3 regions of the Priestia sp. J2 genome follow, and region 3 is predicted to be linked to each of the others. Evidence: riboswitches for the same ligand, from Rfam matches in the RefSeq annotation. Region 3 holds a riboswitch; each other region holds the start of a gene.
The links. Region 3 has a riboswitch for S-adenosylmethionine ahead of mtnW (2,3-diketo-5-methylthiopentyl-1-phosphate enolase). Riboswitches for the same ligand answer to the same signal wherever they lie in the genome.
Positions count from the first base shown of each region.

Region 1: it holds a riboswitch for S-adenosylmethionine, as region 3 does, so the genes downstream of both, LJY09_RS19570 (hypothetical protein) here and mtnW (2,3-diketo-5-methylthiopentyl-1-phosphate enolase) in region 3, are expected to answer to the same signal.
Region 2: it holds a riboswitch for S-adenosylmethionine, as region 3 does, so the genes downstream of both, LJY09_RS24420 (phosphoadenylyl-sulfate reductase) here and mtnW (2,3-diketo-5-methylthiopentyl-1-phosphate enolase) in region 3, are expected to answer to the same signal.

Region 1 covers NZ_CP086208.1:3,770,586-3,777,510, forward strand. Annotated here, with positions in the region: partial or broken gene alaP (alanine permease AlaP) at 1-903, opposite strand, end outside; gene LJY09_RS19565 (DUF1540 domain-containing protein) at 1,219-1,377, opposite strand; gene LJY09_RS19570 (hypothetical protein) at 1,478-1,816, opposite strand; SAM riboswitch class I at 1,886-1,987, opposite strand; gene LJY09_RS19575 (hypothetical protein) at 2,109-2,405, shown strand; gene LJY09_RS19580 (GNAT family N-acetyltransferase) at 2,418-2,864, opposite strand; gene LJY09_RS19585 (hypothetical protein) at 2,946-3,386, opposite strand; gene LJY09_RS19590 (glycosyltransferase family 2 protein) at 3,494-4,483, opposite strand; gene LJY09_RS19595 (DUF6044 family protein) at 4,496-6,181, opposite strand; gene LJY09_RS19600 (GtrA family protein) at 6,219-6,638, opposite strand; gene LJY09_RS19605 (metallophosphoesterase) at 6,797-6,925, opposite strand, start outside.
Region 2 covers NZ_CP086208.1:4,709,464-4,716,388, forward strand. Annotated here, with positions in the region: gene sat (sulfate adenylyltransferase) at 1-49, opposite strand, end outside; gene LJY09_RS24415 (sulfate permease) at 102-1,181, opposite strand; gene LJY09_RS24420 (phosphoadenylyl-sulfate reductase) at 1,201-1,914, opposite strand; SAM riboswitch class I at 2,169-2,271, opposite strand; gene cdaS (sporulation-specific diadenylate cyclase CdaS) at 2,585-3,211, shown strand; gene LJY09_RS24430 (VOC family protein) at 3,309-3,692, shown strand; gene LJY09_RS24435 (potassium channel family protein) at 3,760-4,548, shown strand; gene LJY09_RS24440 (YugN-like family protein) at 4,558-4,962, opposite strand; gene LJY09_RS24445 (glucose-6-phosphate isomerase) at 5,063-6,412, opposite strand; gene LJY09_RS24450 (hypothetical protein) at 6,658-6,906, opposite strand.
Region 3 covers NZ_CP086208.1:1,206,117-1,213,041, forward strand. Annotated here, with positions in the region: gene LJY09_RS06135 (carbon-nitrogen family hydrolase) at 1-205, opposite strand, end outside; gene LJY09_RS06140 (pyridoxal phosphate-dependent aminotransferase) at 318-1,490, shown strand; SAM riboswitch class I at 1,621-1,727, shown strand; gene mtnW (2,3-diketo-5-methylthiopentyl-1-phosphate enolase) at 1,808-3,052, shown strand; gene LJY09_RS06150 (2-hydroxy-3-keto-5-methylthiopentenyl-1-phosphate phosphatase) at 3,049-3,714, shown strand; gene LJY09_RS06155 (methylthioribulose 1-phosphate dehydratase) at 3,711-4,349, shown strand; gene LJY09_RS06160 (1,2-dihydroxy-3-keto-5-methylthiopentene dioxygenase) at 4,365-4,880, shown strand; gene LJY09_RS06165 (sugar ABC transporter substrate-binding protein) at 5,003-6,079, shown strand; gene LJY09_RS06170 (sugar ABC transporter ATP-binding protein) at 6,096-6,925, shown strand, end outside.

The DNA.
Region 1 (6,925 bases), 2.5 Mb from region 3:
ACAAGAAGAAAGAGCTGCTGTTAGCACCACAAAGTTAATAATGCCTGCCGCTGCTGGAATCCCGATTTTTTCAAATGTTAATACAAACGGGCTTCCCTGTGAACCAATTTCTTGCCAAGGATAAATCGACATAATGACAAATAATGCACCAACGTAGAAAATAAGAATACGCCAAAAGACCGAATCAATCGCTCTTGCTAGAGATTTTTCTGGATTTTTCACTTCTCCCGCGGTAACGCCGATCATTTCAATTCCTAAATATGCAAACATAACCATTTGCAGCGACAGTAAAATACCTTTGAATCCGTTCGGGAACAGCCCGCCGTTGTCCCATAAGTTTTTAATACCCGTCGCAACGCCGCCGTTCCCGATTCCAAACACAATCATTAATAATCCAACGGCAATCATTAACACAATCGCTAAAATTTTAATAAGTGCAAACCAAAATTCCAGTTCACCATATGCCTTAACAGCTAAGAAGTTAACTGTTGTCATGATGACAAGCGCCGATAACGCCCAAATCCAGTTTGGTACATCCGGATACCAATATCCCATATAAATACCAACGGCTGTAATTTCAGCCATACATGTTACAACCCATAAAAACCAGTAGTTCCAACCTGTTAGATAACCAGCAAGGGGCCCTAAATAGTCACGCGCGTACTTGCTGAATGAACCTGCAACAGGTTTTTGAATCGCCATTTCTCCAAGTGCTCTCATAATAAAAAACATAATCATTCCGCTAAATCCGTACGCCAATAATATTCCCGGCCCTGCTAATTTAATAGCAGATGCAGATCCAAGAAACAGCCCTACCCCTATGGCTGCTCCTAAGGACATCAGCGTCACATGTCTTTCTTCTAACCCGCGTTTCAATTCTTTCCCCTGAGTTTTCCCCTGCATAAACGTCTCCCCTTTTTCCAATCTGTCAAAACGAGATGAATACAGCTTTTTGTTAGCGCTTTCATATAAATTTATGCTAAAAGTCAGCTAGGCTGTATATTTGTATTCTATCACCTTTCTCTCGCTTTTCTTTTGTCGAAAAACAAAAAAATTATCGTATCATTTTGTTTAAACGCACAATTAGACGTAGACACTGCTTTTTTACTATGTATTTATTATCGCACCTAAGTAATAGTATTTTTCAAAAAATAGAAAAACGCCGACTCAACTCCGTCAGCGCATCGTTCATTTTATGCTTTTTTATAAAACTAGCATTTATCTCGCGGGTTCAAAAGTTTTACAGCCAGGTTCTTCCGTTTCAGAAACATGGTGACTACTTTCAGGACTCACAACGTAAATGGACTCTGCACTGCATTTATTTCCCGATTTCCAATACATGCACTCATTCACTTCACATAATACACCTTGGGCCACTGTTATCCCTCCTTTTTTTGTCTTATCTATTTACTACCCGAAATAGAACGCTTCTAACATTTACATGCAAAAAAACCGCTTGTTTATCAAGCGGATCCTTTTACTGCGTGTGTTCAACATACTGTTTTTTAGCTAAATATAATTCACGACTCAGCGTGATCCGCCGTTCTCTCAAGTTCCTTAATTTAACTTGAAACTGTTCATTAGTTGGCTCTTCTTGAATTAAGCGATACGTAAAAGAAATATCTTCATTTAACTGTTTAAAATCTTCCCATATTTCTTGAACGAGTGCGGATTGTTTGTCTTCAAATGAACGATTTTGCTTCGTTTTTAGCGCGGCTAAAATTTCCTGCTGCCACGTTTCGTCTTTTAGTTCTTTTGCTAACAAGTATAGATCTAAATAATCATCAACGCTTAGCGCCTGTTGTGTATTTTTCAATGTCATCACCTTTTCTATACGAAATGTTTCTTCCTAAGAAGAGGATTTCATCATAGAAAAAGATTCCTCTTCTTATCTGTCAGAGCTAGGCTATGCTGGAATTAGCACCATTCAATGATTGTGGTTGCTGAGGCTTCAAAGGGCCAGTCCCTCCACCTCTCTAGATAAGAATATTTCGCTTTTAAATTATTTCTGACTATTCTAATATGTTTTATAGGTTACGTCAATAGCTTTTCAATAAAAAGAAAAAAGAAGTAAAATATGGTATGATTTTATAAAGGATGGTGAGCACATGAAACGATATATGTTATCTGCTTTTTTGGGAAGCTTGCTGCTGCTTCTTAGCATTGCTTTTTCATCTACTTTCCACGTTGCAATTGTCAAAACAACCGGAAGCATTGGAGGGATTATTTTAGCAGCGGCGGCTTTAGTTATGAACGCGCTTGAAGATCCCCCCTCCTCAGGTAATACAGGTGCCGGAGCTGTTGAATCACTGGATAAAAGCACCGTTTGGGCTACTTATTTGCTTTTACTTTCATTACCGAACCTCATCGCATGTATAACATCTTATGTTTTATGGACTCGCTGACATTCACCAACATTACGGACGTTTTGCCACCTGTAGGCTCATTGATATTTGTTTATCTACAAATCCAAGTTCACGGTACACATGCTGTGCAAAATTCCCAGCATGAACGCTGAGTCTGATTTCAGGGTATCCTTTGATAGACAATTCATCAATTGCTTTTTGCATTAACGGCTTGGCTAGACCTTGCCCGCGGTATTCTGGTAAAACATATAACTCGTAGATAAAGCCAATTTCTGCTTTTGAAAAGAAGTCGGCAGATGGACCGACAAAAACCCAGCCTGCAAGTTTATTTTCTTGTCTAGATACTAAATAATAACACCCTTTTTCAAGGGCATTATCAATTAGTTCATTTACGCGTTCAGTTGACGGTTGAAACTGATGCGTTGTTCCTTCAAACAGCGCATCAGCAGATTTCGTCCGAATTTCCTGTATTTCTTCTTCAGTAGCTTTTGCAATCATCACAATCTCTCCTTTCGTGTTCGTTTTCCACATACAGAGATAAATTCCTGCAAAAAAAAGTCTTCGCCTAAGCGAAGACTTTTATTTAAATTCAAAATGTTCTTGATGGTTGCCTTGTTCATCCGTCCAGTTAATCATGATGTCTAAGCCTGCCGCTTTTCCAGGAACAGCAAAATTGGCATAGCGAAAACGCTGACCGCTTTTGCTTAAGTTAGACCTTTCAATAGGAGAAAACAAGCTGTATTTCGCCTTATTTTTTCCTTCGTGCCTAAAAGCTTGGACCTGCACACGCTCTACGTCTTTTCCAATGTTTTCAACGGTTAATCCATATGTATGATAGACGTTATTTTTCCACTTTAGCTGATTATCTCCCGTCATGCTCGCTTTTGTCAGTTCGACCGACCATTGTTCAGATGATTTCTTCATTGGAAGTTTCTCAATCGAAAGAGCGCTGACATGAATGGTTGCAAAAGCAAGCCAAACAAAACAAAAAGTGCTGACTGTATAAAGTAGTCTTTTCATAGATTTTGATCTCCTTAGAAATTTTAGTAGTAGCATCTCCTATTACCTTAAAAATTATGATAAACACTTTAACAAAAAAGCCTCTCCATTCAGGAGAAGCTTCTTAATTAATGCATCAGCAAATCTTTTTGTTTGTCTAACGAGTGTTTTGTATATAAATCTCTTTCAATCGCATATTTAGGACGCTGTTTCACTTCGTTGAAAATCTTGCCAATGTATTCTCCGACAAGACCTATTCCCATTAGCTGCAGGCCGCCTACAAGCCAAATTGATAAAATAAGAGACGTCCAGCCAATTTGCGTATGATCTAAATATTTTTGAATCAGCGCATAAATGCCAAACAAAATACTAAAGAGAAACGAAGCTCCTCCAAGCAGCGTCAGTAAGCGTATAGGTGCTACGCTAAAAGACGTAATCCCGTCAAATGCAAAAGCGAGCATTTTCTTTAGCGGATATTTTGACTCACCCGCCGTCCGTTCTTTGCGGTCATATGTGACTTCCGTGGAGCGAAATCCTACTAATGGTACAAGGCCCCGCAAAAAGACGTTTCCTTCTTTATATTTCATGAGTTCACCAAGAGCACGTTTGCTCATAAGGCGAAAATCAGCGTGATTTTGAATGAGCTGAATTCCTAGCTTGTTCATAAAACGATAAAACCCTACTGCCGTGGTTCGTTTGAAAAATGTATCGGTTTCTCTGCTGTCTCGAACGCCATATACAACTTCATACCCGAGCCAATATTTCTCTACAAAAGTACGAATGACGCTGATATCATCTTGCAAATCCGCGTCAATGGAAATGACGCAGTCAGATTGCTTATGAGCTACTTCTAATCCTGCAAGCAAAGCATTTTGATGTCCTACATTTCGCGCTAACTTTAACCCTTTTACAAACAAATTGCTGCAGCTTTCTTTTTCAATAAGCGACCACGTGCTGTCTTTACTTCCATCGTCTACAAATAAAATAGTGCTTTCACTTGATACAAGTCGTTCATTAATCAGTTCTTTTACTACAGTAGTTAATTGAAAAGACGTCTCTGTGAATACTTCTTCTTCGTTGTAGCATGGAACCACGATCGTTAAAATAGGTCTGTTCATGTTATTGCCCCCTTACTTTGCTTCATATACATACACTTTCCAAGCGGACTGTTTATCGTTAAATGCTTTTAAAAAGTGCAAACCGTCGCTTTCAGCATTTTCAATTGGCACAGCTGAAAAAATATAGCGACCGCCCATTTTCTTAAATTGGCTGATATTAAGCTGCAAATGACGGATTTTTTTCGTTGAGTCTTTTCGGTAATCATATTTTTTCCCTAGCTCGCTAACAAACAAATAGCAGCGATTGCCCCAATGATCATAGTAGCTTTCTAGTTTTTTATTTTTATCAAGCTCTTTGGCAATAATTTTGCGAAACTCATGTTTATATGTTAACGGATAGAAGTTGTTATACGTATCTAGCGTATAAAAGCCGTTATACTGAGCAATTGATGGATGAAGCCCTATGCTCGCTACGCGATAAGATGATTTAGGTTTTCCAATATATCTGCTTATTTCATCAAATTGATGCACAGCATAAAATTCTTTGACTGAAGGCTCGTGATTGTAGCGATAGTAAAGTTCAGGATTTGCTATAAATAACAAAAGCAGCTGTAAAATCAAACATACCCACACAAACTTTTTCCACGCCTTGCTCCTTTTCCACAAAACATAGCCGCCAACGGCAAACATCAAATAAATAATGAGCGGGCGTAAAAAGTGAAATCTAGCAAAGTTGAACGTATTAAAAAGCTGATATTTTTCTTTTAGCGGCTCCCAACCTTTATAAAACCAAAACGCATACCAAATCGACAGTAGTAGATTAAGAATAAATAACTGCAAAAACGTTTTTTCAAGCTTTTCCTTGCGATTTCGAGCAACAAACCACAATACGACAAAAGAAAGCGGTAAAATGACAAAAGTATGAAGCGTCATTACATGCGTATGCCCGAGCGTATAGTTCTTCAAAGCAAGGCGAACGGAATGTCCAAAGCTTAGAGTAGAGCTTAAAAATTCATTTCGACTCGTCGGGGCCTCCGGAAATAAAAGCGAATCAACAAGTCGGTATTCAATGAGCAGAAAGACAGCAGTCATCGCTGCAATACTGCTTAAAAAAGGAATATTCCACGCTCGTTTTTTTACTACGTCTCTTAGCCATAGCAGCCCCATCGCTGCTAAAAAGAAGAAAAACCCGAGCACAAAGCTCGCGTAAAACGGGAGCAGTAAAAGTGTAAGCCATTCCTTCCACGTTCCTTCGCGGTTTCGAATGGTTAAAAACGCCCACAGCGCCAGCGGCTGTCCTAATGTACTCAGCATGCCCGAAGGCCAAAATGGCGTAAGTGCAAAAGCAAGCGATACAAGCACTCGAATCGCATACGCATCCTTGCTTTTAATAAAATGCTTTTTTAATAATAAATACATTCCAATTAAAGCAAATACGCGCGTGATCGTTTGACTCAGGCTGTATGCAAGCATGGTCGGGAATACACCATATAGCCACTGGATACCGCTAAATTCTGTTCCAAACGTATTCCTCGGCAATCCGTTAATAATTTGAGGTAATACGGCATGACTGGAGCCAAACAGCTCTCCGCTTCGATGCAGAACTTTATACCACGTAATATTTGAGTCTAAATTATCATGCACGCGTATATGTGAATTTTCCCCAAGCAAAAACATAGGAGATACATACGCAAGCAGCAAAAGGAAAGCGATAATAAGCAATGTTTTTTCTTTATTCATAGCTGTTTCTTTCTTCATCTGTTAACACCTATTTCCATTTCATAATGACTAAAAGCTAATCTTGGACGACTGCTTCTTTTTTTGTATTAAATACAAAGTATTTTTGACCCGTATAATTTAAAAGCGTATACAGACCTGTTCCAATTAATATACCGACGTCTTTTTTGAACGGACGCACCGCAACAGGAAGTTGATGCAATAACCAGCTGGAGAACTGCAGTCCAATATAGTAAGACAAGCCGTAGCAAATGCCAATAACTAAAATAAAACGCAGTATGCTTTTTGATAAATGAACTCCGCTTTTAAACGTAAATATTCGATTTAACACGTAGCTGACGACTGCCCCCGCTGCATTGCCGACGAACGTCGCTATCCAGTAATGATGAAAGATATGAAGCAGCACATACATAATGGAGAGACCTACTGCTGTATTGACCAGTCCCACTACTAAAAAACGTACAAAAGATCCTTTCATATAAACTCCTTTTGATTTTGATACTTTCATAAAAATTACATATTATGACTTTAAATACAGTTTCAGTGTAGCAACTCCACTTAAAAATCTAATGAAAATAACATTAAAAACAGATGAAAAAAAGCTAAAAGAATCAATAAAAATTAGGATTCTTTCAGCTATTTAGTAGAGCCTTCAATCATTAATTTTTGATCGCTTTGATTATCAAACGCATCCACTGCCGCTACTTCTATTTGATACGCAGTATGAGGCTGCAAACCGGATAACGGAAGACTTAAAACATCCGG
Region 2 (6,925 bases), 1.6 Mb from region 3:
GTTGATATAAATTAATTAATTCTCCACCGTGTGCTTGAATTGTTGTCATTTTGTAAAATCCTCCTTAAGTAATTAACACAATATAATAAAAAGCAATTGAATCACGCAGTCATTTTTTCTTTTTCCGACTGCAAGCTTGCTCTTTTTCTTCTAGTCGTTCTAGCTAAGCTTAGAACACCTGCTGTGGCAATGCAGCCACTAGCTAGCACCACAAATGAATATAAGTCGCTTTCAAGTACTAATTTCACAAGAACATATGAGATTACGAGTGAAAATACAGGGGATACCACCCAAACCTTTAACATTTGAATGACCACTTCGCGCTGTTCTTTCGTAAATCCCGTTTTCGCTGCGCCTATCCCAATAATAGAAGACGTAGTGACCTGTGTAAGCGGTACTGGCAAACCAAACAGTGAAGCTGCTGTAACAAGAGAAGCACCAGTACCTGAAATAATGCAGCCTTCCCCTACAGAATAGCGAGTAATTTTTTTTCCGTTTGTTTCAATAACTCGGCCTCCTAGTAAAAGAGCTCCGAGTGCCACCGCCAATCCTCCTGCTATGACACCCGTTGTAGCATCCATTAACCCAGCTCCTACTAGAGGACCGACAGCATTTGCCACATTATTCATTCCAGCTGAGAAGGCTTCAAAGAATCCCGTCGCTATAACTAAAATCGTTAAAACTCTTTTCCACTTTCCCTCTGCTTCTTTTTTATGCGCTCTGCGTTTTATCACTTTCCCAATCAAAAAAGCAATGACAAATGAAACTAGCGGAACAATAATCCAAAAAGACATGACAATTAAAAGTTTTTCTACATACAGAGATTGATAAGCTACTCCTACTCCAACAACTGAGCCAACTGTTACTTCACTTGTTGATAGAGGGATACCAATCAAATTCGCGAAAAAGAGTGACAGCGTTGCAGCAGCCAGAATGATAATAACTAATTCTACTGACAGCAGTTTTTCAGGTATGATACCTGAACTGATGGTTTTTACCACCTCACCGCCTCCGGTAACAGCTCCGAGCACAATTCCTACAGCACAGATGAACAGGGCCACTCTTCGCTTTTTAATTGCACCGGAGCCGTATGAAACGCCCATAGCAGCTGCTGCACCGCTTGCCCCAATATTCATTGCAAAAAAAAGCGCAATGATAAAGGCAACATATAAAAGCATCATTTATTCAGCTCTTTCGTATTTAAGATTCGTGTAATCCGCACTCAACTTTTTGTGTACCTGCCCATCTTCCTGAACGTAAATCGTCTACATTATAGGCAGGTGCGGTACAGGGCTCACAGCCGATACTTGGGTAGCCTTGATCATGAAGTTTGTTGTACGGCAAATCATGCTTATACACATAGCGCCAAATTTCTTTCCATGACCAATGAATTAACGGACAAACTTTCACCTTCTTGAATTTCTCATCTTTATTAAAATAATTCGTGTTGGCACGAGACTCAGACTGCTCGCGTCTCAAACCAGAAATCCACGCATCATAAGGAGCAAGGGATTCTCTTAGCGGAATGATTTTTCGAATTTGACAGCATAAGTTAGGCTGACTCTTCCAAAGCTCATCTCCATGTTTTTCAGCTTGTTCTGCAAGAGTTAAATCCGGCTTTTTCATATGAATACGTAAATCAGGGAAGCGTTCTTTAATTGCATCAATCACTTCATATGTTTCTTTAAAATGAACGCCTGTATCTAAAAAGACAATTTCAGCGTCTTTTTTCACTTTTGAAATTAAATCAATTAACACGATTCCTTCGATCCCAAAGCTTGACGCATAAATAATTGAATCTCCGTAGGTATCATACGCCCACTGCAATGCTGAAAGGGCTCCTTTTGTTTCATCTTTACTGTCGAACTCTGGAAATGTATCGCTCCAGTTTTCGTACGTATATAAGTCTGCCATTTTCTCCACTCCAATTCTTAGTTATCCGCGTTATCCAATAAAAAAAGACGGTTTTACCCACTAGAATTGGATAAAACCGCCTCTAGTGTGTCTAGTCAGCGAAACTATTTAATTCTTACTTTACTTCGGCGTGTTCAAAAATTTGTTTTAAGTCGGGGTTTACAGTCATTGGTTTCCCTTCTCAAATTATCGCTTGCGCTATATCAAAATAAAAAGTCTTCCGTATTGAAAGACTGGGTAGGCAATAAATTTTCACCTTATCTTTCAAAATGATACACACTTTGCTGGAATTAGCACCTTGCTAAGCAGGTTGCCGGGGTTCAGCGGGCCAGATCCCTCCACCACTCTTGATAAGCATTTTTTAAAAATTTTAGCATATTTAGAATATTTGTCAACATTAAAAATCATATATCCGATAAGAAAACTATACTTTAAATTCACAGAAATATCTATACTTTTATTTAAAACAACATATGTAAATTTAACCCAAATGTGAACATATCAGTTTATAAAACGCTTTCTTTTTTCTCCAACTTTTGATGTTCTCTTGCTAAATAAAACGCAAAATCTCTCTATAAAATTAATAGCGGATTTATAAGCTTTACGGATAATTCACCCACATTAGCACACATTACAGATAACACTGACTGACAGATAGGAGCTATATAAGATGGAGAGACAACCCTTTCAATTAGACGATACAATTAAAAATAATGTACGAACATATTTACAGCAGATTTCAACTGAAGCCTCTAATTTAATTAAACATTTAGACACGAGTGATCATTGTATCCTATGTGATTTTGAGGAGATGAGAAGGTTATTTCAAGATGTTCAAGCTACGGCCGCCTCTTATTACTTGCGTCATTACTTATCGCCTTATACATTTGAATACGCTGCTCTGTCCCTAGCTATTCATAACCTCTCTGAGAAACGTCACGGCGCTTTAATTGTCATTGAACGGGAACAAAATGTTGATCCTCTTATTCAAAAAGGAATGCCTATTCAAGCTCCTGTCAGCGCTACGCTAGTTGAGACACTGTTCTATCCAGGGACACCCTTACATGACGGAGCTGTCCTAATTAGAAATAATCAGCTTATTTCGGCTGCTAATGTTTTACCTCTCTCGTCTATTATTTCAACGAACAAAAAATTGGGAACACGTCACCGTGCAGCCATTGGAATGTCAGAAAAATCGGATGCATTAATTTTAGTTGTATCTGAAGAAACAGGCAAAATTTCGTTTGCGCTTGATGGAAGCCTCTACCCTATTCACTCCAGCAAAAATATGATTTAAGAGCCCTTTCCTAATAAGCAGCCCTATCTTGACTTCTATATCCTTTCTCTTTAATATATTTCATAGTTTTTACATACTATAGATACGGGTGATGCATATGGCAATTTTAAAATTTGAACATGTAGGCGTTCAAGTAAAGGATATAGAAAAATCTATTGAGTTCTATACACAAAAGGTGGGATTAGAGCTCATCGAAACACTACCACATACCGATCCGTCTTTGAAGCTAGCTTTTCTAGGTTTAGAAGGCAATGTAATCGTAGAGTTAATTCAAGGGTATAACTCAAGCTTACCTAATGAAGGTAAAGTTCATCATTTTGCGCTGGCAGTAGATGGAATTGAAGAGGAGTTTGAGCGTTTAAAATCAGCAGGCGTTTCATTTGTGGAAGAAAACATTGTAACTTTGCCAAATGGAGCAAGATACTTATTTTTCTATGGTCCAGACAAAGAATGGATTGAATATTACGAAGTAAAAAGATAAAGATATCTTATACCTTCAGTGAAAAATGGTCATACTGTGGCTATGACTAATCACTGGAGGTATTTTTATGATGGAATGGCTATTATTTCGACTTTTTCGTCGTTCTATTTTAGTGCGGCTTCTTTTTATTATCGGCTGCCTTGTTTTACTTTTCGGCATGCTTATACATTTCCTAGAGCCGCAAACGTTTGGGAATGTGTTTGAAGGAATTTGGTGGGTTATTATTACAATCTCTACTATAGGGTACGGTGATTTTGCTCCCACCACTACGATTGGAAGGTTAGCTGCAATTATTTTAGTCCTCATTGGAACGGGATTTATTACTACTTATTTTGTCACGCTTTCTAAAATTGCTGTTTCCGCTGAGAGCGCTTATCTGGAAGGAAATTTAAAGTTTTATGGAAAAGATCACTTCATCGTTGTGGGGTGGAATGAGCGCGCCAAACTCGTGTTAGAGTCTTATCGCGACGCATTTCATAAAGAAGACATTGTTCTTATCGACGACTCTTTGACTAAAAACCCCATGATCTGTGATCGCGTTCATTTTATTAAAGGAAGTCCCTCTCACTATGAGGTATTAGAACTTGCTAATGCTCGGTACGCAAAAAAAGTGCTGATTACTGCGGATCAGCATAAGACAGAAGAATATGCAGACATGAATACTATTGTTACGCTAGTCGCTCTGCAAGGACTGAACCCTTCTATTTACAGCATCGTTGAACTGTTAACAAAAAAGCATATTCAAAATGCGCAAAATTTGGGGGTAAATGAAATGATTAAAACAAACGAGTTGATTAGTCAGGTCATGTACGAACATATTTTTGTAAAAAAATTAGAGAGTTTAAGAAAAGAATAGTCCCTTCAATTACCGAAGCAGCGCCTCTTCTGCCTCTCTAATTAGCTCTTCTCCTAAGCTGATATACTTTTCTGGAAATGAAGCGTCTGCGTCTTGGGGTTCTGCAAACTGATTAAATGAAGCACCCACGTTTCCATTGTGAACATTGTCATCTAGGCCAATTTGATACTTATGTGAAAGTAAAAATGGCGTACCAATCTGTACGGTTGTTCCTTTAGAATCCAGTTCTCCATTCGTAGCTGTAAACGGGATACGTAAAAACTGATAGCCGACTTCATCGTTCATCTTATAGTCGAATGAACCATGATCATAATCCCAATTTCCTCCAATGTTATACCCAAGCGGCTTAAGCGTTTTTTCTAATTCATAAAGCTTGAATAATGTGCCGTCTAATCTTGAAGATAATTCAATCATCTTATCCCTCCTCTGTTTTAACATGTCCTTTTTCCAGCTTTTTATCCTTTATCTCAAAAGCAAAAAAGTTCACCTTCTAACAAGAAGGTGAACTTTTTATTTATTTCAAACGCTTTTCTAATTCTGCTTTTTTCTCTTCAAAACCAGGTTTTCCAAGAAGAGCAAACATATTTACTTTATATGCTTCTACTCCAGGCTGATCGAACGGATTTACTCCTAGTAAATAGCCGCTGATTGCGCATGCTTTTTCGAAGAAGTATACAACATATCCAAACGTATACTCATCTAGCGCCGGAATGTTTACAACTAAGTTTGGAACGCCTCCGTCTGTGTGAGCAAGCATTGTACCTTGGAACGCTTTTTTATTTACAAAGTCAACTGTTTCCCCAGCTAAGTAATTTAGTCCATCTAAGTCCGCTGCATCTTCTTCAATTGTTAGCTCATGACGAGAATCTTGAACTTGTACAATTGTTTCAAAAATATCACGACGACCTTCTTGTACATATTGACCTAAAGAATGAAGATCCGTTGAGAAGTTAGCAGATGAAGGGTAAATACCTTTTTGGTCTTTTCCTTCACTTTCACCAAATAACTGTTTCCACCACTCAGCAAAGTATTGAAGAGCTGGCTCATAGTTAATCAGCATTTCAATTGTTTTTCCTTTATTATAAAGAACATTACGAGCTACAGCATATTGATAAGCTGCGTTTTCTTCTAGCTCTGATGATGAAAATGCTTCTTGAGCATCAGCTGCCCCTTTCATCATTTGTTCGATATCAAGACCTGCAGCGGCAATTGGCAATAAGCCAACTGCTGTTAATACTGAATAACGGCCGCCTACATCATCTGGAATAACAAATGTTTCATAGCCTTCTTCGTCCGCTAATGTTTTTAATGCGCCGCGCGCTTTATCTGTTGTTGCATAAATACGCTTGCGTGCTTCTTCTTTGCCGTATTTCTCTTCTAATAATTTACGGAAGATACGGAAAGCAATCGCCGGTTCTGTTGTTGTACCAGATTTTGAAATAACATTAATAGAGAAATCTTTATCTTGTAAAACATCCATTAAGTCTTTCATGTATGTTGAGCTGATGTTGTTACCAGCAAAAATAACTTGCGGAGTTTTACGCTGTTCTTTTGATAATGTGTTATAGAATGAATGCTGAAGCATTTCAATAGCAGCACGAGCACCTAAGTAAGATCCTCCAATACCAATAACAATTAATACATCTGAATCAGATTTAATTTTTTCTGCACTTTTTTGAATGCGTGCAAATTCTTCTTTGTCATACTCCGTAGGAAGGTCTACCCATCCTAAAAAGTCGTTCCCAGCACCTGTTTTTTCATGAATTGAATGGTGAGCTACTTTCACGGCATCACGTAAGTATGTAAGTTCATGTTCACCAAAAAATGATAACGCGTTTGAATAATCAAAACGAACATGTGTCATAGTCTGTTCCTCCATTAAAATATCTTTATTTTCCACTTTATCGAAACTGTTAGCTGAATTCAAGTGAATCCACTTACAATTTGACACAATCATTATAGTTTGTTGAAACTGCAATCATTGTATGTACCCTTTTATTTAACGATAAATTCCGTTATGAAGTCAACTAATGTTCTTTGATTACAGAACGGAATTCATGCACGATGACGCAAATAATAAGCAAATAAAAAACGACTAAAGAGTGGTCTTCAATCGTTTTTTATTTGCTTACCGGATGGTGCAATATAGTTCATTTCACCTATCTTTACATATTGTCTCGGTTTATAAGAGGCTTTTAACAGGGAAGAGTCTATTGATATGGAATTTTCAGCTTCACTTTTAGAAGTGATTAGCATCCTGTTTTCTTCTTTCATTTCCAAGTGATTATTTAGCACAAATCCACTCATACATAGTGCGGTAAAAATGAGAAAACTGATGGCTATTTGTTTCCTATACATTTCCATCACCTCACTCTTA
Region 3 (6,925 bases):
TTAATTGCTTGGCCTGCTGTCCTTCATCATCGGCAATTTCGTCTAGCCGCGTCAAATCATAAGCTGTATCCCATAGCTCAGGAAGCACAAGGATGTCAGGGTTTTCTTTTAGAGCTTCCGTCATTTTTTGTTGAATATATTTTCGGTTTTTAGTTGGGTTTCCAAACGCAATATCAAGCTGCAAACACGTGATTTTTACACTCACTTTATCATCCGTCCTTTTTTTAGTAGTTGAAAAAAATGACTTTACAAGTTGAGTATTACAATATATTATTTGTGACTAGAATTTCAAGAATTTTTTGAGAAGGTGTGCGATGATGAAACAATTTGAGCAATCGGAACTATTAAAAAGTTTACCAAAACAATTTTTTGCATCACTTGTAGGCAAGGTAGGAAAAGTAATGGCCCAAGGGCACGACGTTATTAACTTAGGGCAGGGAAATCCTGATCAGCCTACTCCTTCACATATTGTAGAAACACTCCAAAAAGCAAGTGCTAATCCTATGCATCATAAATATTCTCCATTTCGGGGGCACCAGTTTTTAAAAGAGGCCGTTGCGACTTTTTATAAACGAGAATATGGCGTTGATGTGGATCCTGAAAAAGAAGTAGCTATTTTGTTTGGCGGGAAGGGTGGACTTGTAGAAATTCCGCAGTGCTTATTAAACCCTGGAGATACGGTGCTGGTTCCGGATCCTGGATATCCTGATTACTGGTCTGGAGTAGAGCTTGCAAAAGCAAAGATGGAAGTGATGCCGCTCACGGCTGAAAATCATTTTCTGCCCGTATACGAAGAGATAGGTGAACGTGCTAAAGAACAGGCAAAGCTCATGTTTTTAAACTATCCGAATAATCCTACCGGTGCAGTGGCAACAGCAGAATTTTTTGAAGACACCGTGGCGTTTGCTGCCAAGCACGATATTTGTGTGGTACACGACTTTGCCTACGGAGCCATTGGATTTGATGGTAAAAAGCCAATCAGCTTTTTACAGACTCCTGGTGCAAAAGAGACGGGAATTGAAATTTATACTCTTTCTAAAACGTATAACATGGCGGGATGGCGAGTTGGATTTGCTGTAGGAAATGAAAGTGTAGTAGAAGCTATTAATCTTCTTCAAGATCATATGTATGTCAGCCTCTTTGGGGCGGTTCAAGAGGCAGCAGCGGTAGCTCTGTTAGAATCTCAACAATGTGTGAATGATTTAGTTAAGCGCTATGAATCTAGACGCAATACCTTTATTCAAGGGCTTCAAGAAATTGGTTGGGACGTTACATCTCCAGCGGGTTCCTTTTTTGCATGGCTAAAAGTTCCTATAGGATATACTTCTGAACAATTTTCAGATTTACTTCTTAAAAAAGCCCACGTTGTAGTGGCACCTGGAGTAGGCTTCGGAACATATGGTGAAGGCTATGTGCGCGTAGGACTGCTGACGGATGAAGAGCGCATGAGAGAAGCTGTATCTCGAATAAAAAAATTAAATTTATTTTAAAAACGCATTGACAATCCTTTTTGAGTTGGCTTAATATGTAAGAAGTTAACGAGATTAATAACCGATAAATCCTAGCGGTATTTTTTATTTAGTATATAATCTACGAATTTAATTTAAATAAATAGCAACTTTCTTATTAAGAGTAGGTGGAGGGACTAGCCCGATGAAGCCCGGCAACCGACTTAACGCATGTTAAGCACGGTGCTAATTCTTGCAGCAGCAGCTGAGAGATAAGAAGAGCAACGAAAGCCTCTTCTTAATCACAGAAGAGGTTTTTTTTATTAACGATATTAAACAGCAAGGGAGTTTTTAGCATAATGAGTGAAATCGTTGCAAGCTACTTACTACATGACAATAAAGGAAATTTTCATAAAAAAGCGGAAGGAATTGCTTTAGGACTAACCGTCGGCTCATGGACAGATCTGCCGCTTTTAGATCAACAGCAGCTTCAAAAGCATAAAGGGCGCGTCGTATCCGTAACTGAGCTTCAAGACTGCGAACGTGTTAACGGATATTTAGGCGGAGAGGTTAAGCAGGCTATTGTCAAAATTGCTTATCCAACTGCCAACTTTTCAAGAGATTTACCGGCTATTTTAGTTACGGTTTTCGGAAAACTATCACTTGATGGAAAAGTGAAATTATTAGACTTGGATTTTCCTGATGAATTATTAGCTGAATTCCCAGGACCGCGCTTTGGAATAGAAGGTATACGAGAGAAACTAGGCGTTTATGACCGTCCGCTTGTGATGAGTATTTTTAAAGGCGTGATTGGAAGAGACATGACGTACTTAACAACTCAGCTGCGTGAGCAAGCGCTTGGCGGAGTGGATTTGGTTAAAGACGACGAGATTTTGTTTGATAGTGAACGAACACCTTTTGAAACTCGCGTTACAGAAGGAAAAAAAGTACTGAATGAAGTATACGAAAAAACGGGACACCGCACGCTGTATGCTGTTAATTTAACGGGACGAACGTTTGAATTAAAAGAAAAAGCGAGAAAAGCAGCTGAGCTAGGAGCCGATGCTCTTTTATTCAACGTATTTGCTTACGGGTTAGACGTACTGCAGGCACTTCGAGAAGATGATGAAATTAACTTGCCGATTATGGCACACCCAGCTGTTAGCGGAGCGCTTACGCCATCAGAGTTTTACGGTTTTTCAAATTCATTACTGCTTGGAAAACTATTGCGCTTAGCCGGAGCGGATTTCTCACTGTTTCCATCACCATACGGAAGCGTAGCGCTTTCTCTTGAAGATACGACAGGCATTGCCTACGAATTAACGCGTCCTGTGTACAAATATAAGCAGACTTTCCCGGTTCCTTCAGCAGGAATTCATCCTGGAATGGTACCGCAGCTTGTGAAGGACTTTGGAATCGACAGCATTATTAATGCAGGAGGCGGAGTTCACGGTCATCCAGACGGCGCTATCGGAGGAGGAAAAGCATTCCGTGTGGCGATAGATGGAGTACTCTCTCATCAAACGCTAGCCGAAAAAGCGGAAGAATCAAAAGAGTTGCAAAAAGCTTTGCAACTATGGGGAACAGTAGAGGTGAAAGCATGACATCGTTAAAAATCTTTTGTGACTTTGATGGAACAATCACAAATAGCGATAACATTATTGCTATTATGAAACAATTTGCTCCTCCGGAGTGGGAAAGTATTAAAGACGACGTGCTAGCACAGCGCGTCTCCATTCAAGAAGGAGTAGGGCAAATGTTTGCCTTGCTTCCCGTGGAATTAAAGGAAGATATTATTTCTTATATTTTAGAGACGTCTGCTATTCGAGATGGATTTGATGATTTTATTGCCTATACAAAAGAGCATCATATTCCGCTTTATATTGTAAGCGGAGGAATTGACTTTTTTGTAAAACCGCTTTTGGGAAATCGAGTTGCAGAGGAAATGTTCTACTGCAACGGATCTGATTTTTCCGGTGAGCATATTTCCATTACGTGGCCTCATACATGTGATAAACAGTGTACAAATGACTGCGGCTGCTGTAAGCCAACGATTATTCGCCATCTTGCAGATGAAAGAGATCATACGGTTGTTATTGGCGATTCAATTACAGATTTGCAGGCTGCCAAATTAGCTGACACTGTCATTGCGCGTGACTTTTTAATTAAAAAATGCGAAGAGCTATCTCTACCGTATCGTCCTTTTTCTACTTTTTATGATGTGATTCACCATTTACAAGAATTAACAGAAGAGGTGAAAGCATGAGTATTATGGCTCAGCAAAGATTACACGAGCTTGCAGATATAAAAGATGAGTTGGCAGAGCGCGATTGGTTCTTCGGTACAAGCGGAAACTTAGCGATTAAAGTGGATCAAAATCCGACAACTTTCTTTGTATCAGCAAGTGGAAAAGATAAAAGAAAACGCACAAATGAAGACTTTTTGTTAGTTGATCAATACGGGAAGCCTGCAGAAGAAACGCATTTAAAGCCTTCTGCTGAAACGCTTTTACACGTTAAGATTTACGAGTCAACGAATGCTGGGTGCAGCCTTCATGTACATACAATCGACAACAACGTGATCTCTGAACTGTACGGAGATGAAGGGTTTATTTCATTCAAAGGTCAAGAAATTATTAAGGCACTGGGTATTTGGGAGGAAGATGCGGAAATTACTGTTCCGATTATTCCGAATTACGCGGATATTCCGACACTAGCAGAAGAATTTTCTCACCATATAAAAGGCGATCAAGGCGCGATTTTAATTCGTAACCACGGGATTACGGTATGGGGAAAAAATGCGTTTGAAACAAAAAAAGCGCTAGAAGCCTATGAATTTCTATTTAGCTACCATGTGAAATTACTATCACTTAAAGGCATTAAGCCAAAGGTGCATTTATAAAAGGAGGAAATAAAAATGGCGCAAATTCGCTTACATGTAAATAATAAAAGAATTGAAACTCAAGAGGAAGTATCAGCTTTTCTGGCAAACAATGAAGTTATTTATGAAAACTGGGATATTACAAAACTTCCAGAAAATCTTCGTGAAAAATATGATTTAACTGATGAAGAAAAAACAGAAATTTTAAACGCTTTTGGTGAGGATATTAAAGATATTTCTGAACGCCGCGGCTATAAAGCTCAAGATGTTATCTCGTTATCGGAATCTACACCAAACATTGATGAATTGTTAAAAAACTTTCAGCGCAAGCATATTCATACAGATGACGAAGTTCGCTTTATCGTAAGCGGTCATGGAATCTTTGTTATTCAAGGAAAAGACGGTGAATTTTTTGATGTTGAATTAGAGCCGGGCGATTTAATTTCAGTACCAGAAAACATTCTTCATTACTTTACACTAATGGAAGATCGTAAAGTAGTCGCTGTGCGAATTTTCGTGACAACTGAAGGATGGGTACCTATTTACGCATAACAACTACTTGTAAAGCATAGGTCATGATCACCCCGCTTTTACATCTAAAAGCGGGGTATTCTTTGGATTATTATAAAACTAACTATTTTTATATGAATAATAAGTTTAATAGGAGGAACACCATGAAAAAGAGTAAAAAAATGCTGTGGCCACTTACTTTGCTCGTGCTTCTAGTTTTTGCGCTGGCTGCCTGCACGAAAGAACAGCCAAGTCTAAACGAGAAAGCACAGGCAGCTCCAGCGCAGCAAGCGGCTTCTGCTAAGCCTGTACAGCAAGAAGGAAAAAAGATTACGAAAGATACAAAAATTGCTCTTATTTCTGAATTTACGTCAGGCACTCACGCTGCTCAGTACATAACAGGTGTGACAAAAGCGGCTAAAAAAGCAGGAGTACAGCTATCCGTTTCTGATTCTAATAATGATCAATCTAAAATGGCGGCGTATTTAGACACGGCTATTAACCAAAATGTTGACGGTATTATGATTGACCACGGCCGGGCTGAAACCCTTGAACCTGGCGTGAAGCGCGCGATTGCAAAAGGGATTCCCGTTATTGCAACAGACGTAGAATTAAAGGTAGAAGGCGTTACAACGATTGACCAAGATGATTATATGCTTGCGCTCCAGGGGCTGAAGCAAATGATGCAGGACATTAACGGAAAAGGAAATATTGTATATGCGTTTGTTGGAGGCTTTGCACCGATGGAAAAACGCGACAGCATTTATAAAATTATGATGAATCGCTATCCAGATGTAAAACAAATTGCCACGTTTGGAAGCGCAACAGACAACACCTCTCTAGACACTCAAAATAAAATGGCGGCTGTATTAAAGCAGTATCCAAATAAAGGAGACATTGCAGCCGTTTGGGCACCTTGGGACGAATTTGCAAAAGGAGTCACAAGAGCGATTAAAGAAGCAGGACGAGATGAGATTAAGGTATATGGAGTGGACTTATCTGATGAAGACCTGCAAATGATGCAGGCAAAAAACAGCCCGTGGAAAGCGTCAGCTGCTGTAAACCCAGCTTCAGTAGGAGAAAAGCAGGTTGATCTGCTTCTTAAAAAGATTTCCGGTCAAGAGATCCCTCGTTATTATTCCTTTGATCCGGTTTTAGTCAAACAAACTGACTTGCCTAATCAAACGATTAATATGGACCAGCTTAGTCAGTACGTAGAAGAATGGGGTAAAAAAGAGTAGAAGTGGAGGGACAGACATGACGAACGAGCTTTCAATGAAGAACATTACAAAAAACTTTGGTTCTTTTCAAGCGCTGAACAAAGTTGATTTTACTGTTCAAAAAGGGGAAATTCATGCTTTATTGGGAGCCAATGGTGCCGGTAAAAGTACGTTGATGAAAATATTGTGCGGAGCTTACGACGAGTACGAAGGAAAGATTTACAAAGACGGAGGAGAAATCTCTATTTCTTCTCCTAAAGAAGCGAAGAGCCACGGCATCGGCATTGTACACCAAGAAGTCGATGTAGCGCTGATTCCTTCGCTATCAGTAGCTGAAAACATTGTGTTAGACGTGCAGGTTTCTAAGAAAAGTAAGACATTTGTAAACTGGAAATCTATTTATAAGAAAGCGGAAGAAGCTCTTTCTTTACTTGGTTCTTCTTTATCCGTTAAAAAAAATGTTGTTGATCTAACTCTATCAGAAAAACAGCAGGTGCTTATTGCACGTGCAATTGTACAGAATGTTGATTATTTAATTTTGGATGAACCAACCGCACCTCTTAGTGTGGAAGAGACGAAACAATTGTTTTCTGTGATGAGAGAGCTGAAGAAAAGCGGAGTAGGCATTATTTATATTTCACATCGCCTTCAAGAAGTGGTTGATATTTGCGACCGCTTAACGGTTTTAAAGGACGGACGCTATGTAGCTACAAAAGAAACTTCACATACATCAATTGAAGACGTGATTACGCTCATGTTAGGAACGTCTTCTGTAAAACAGTGGGTCAAAAAATCAGTAGAAGTTGGAAACGAACTTTTACATGTAGAAGCATTATCCCTTCCAGGGCGCCTTTCGAATATCTCTTT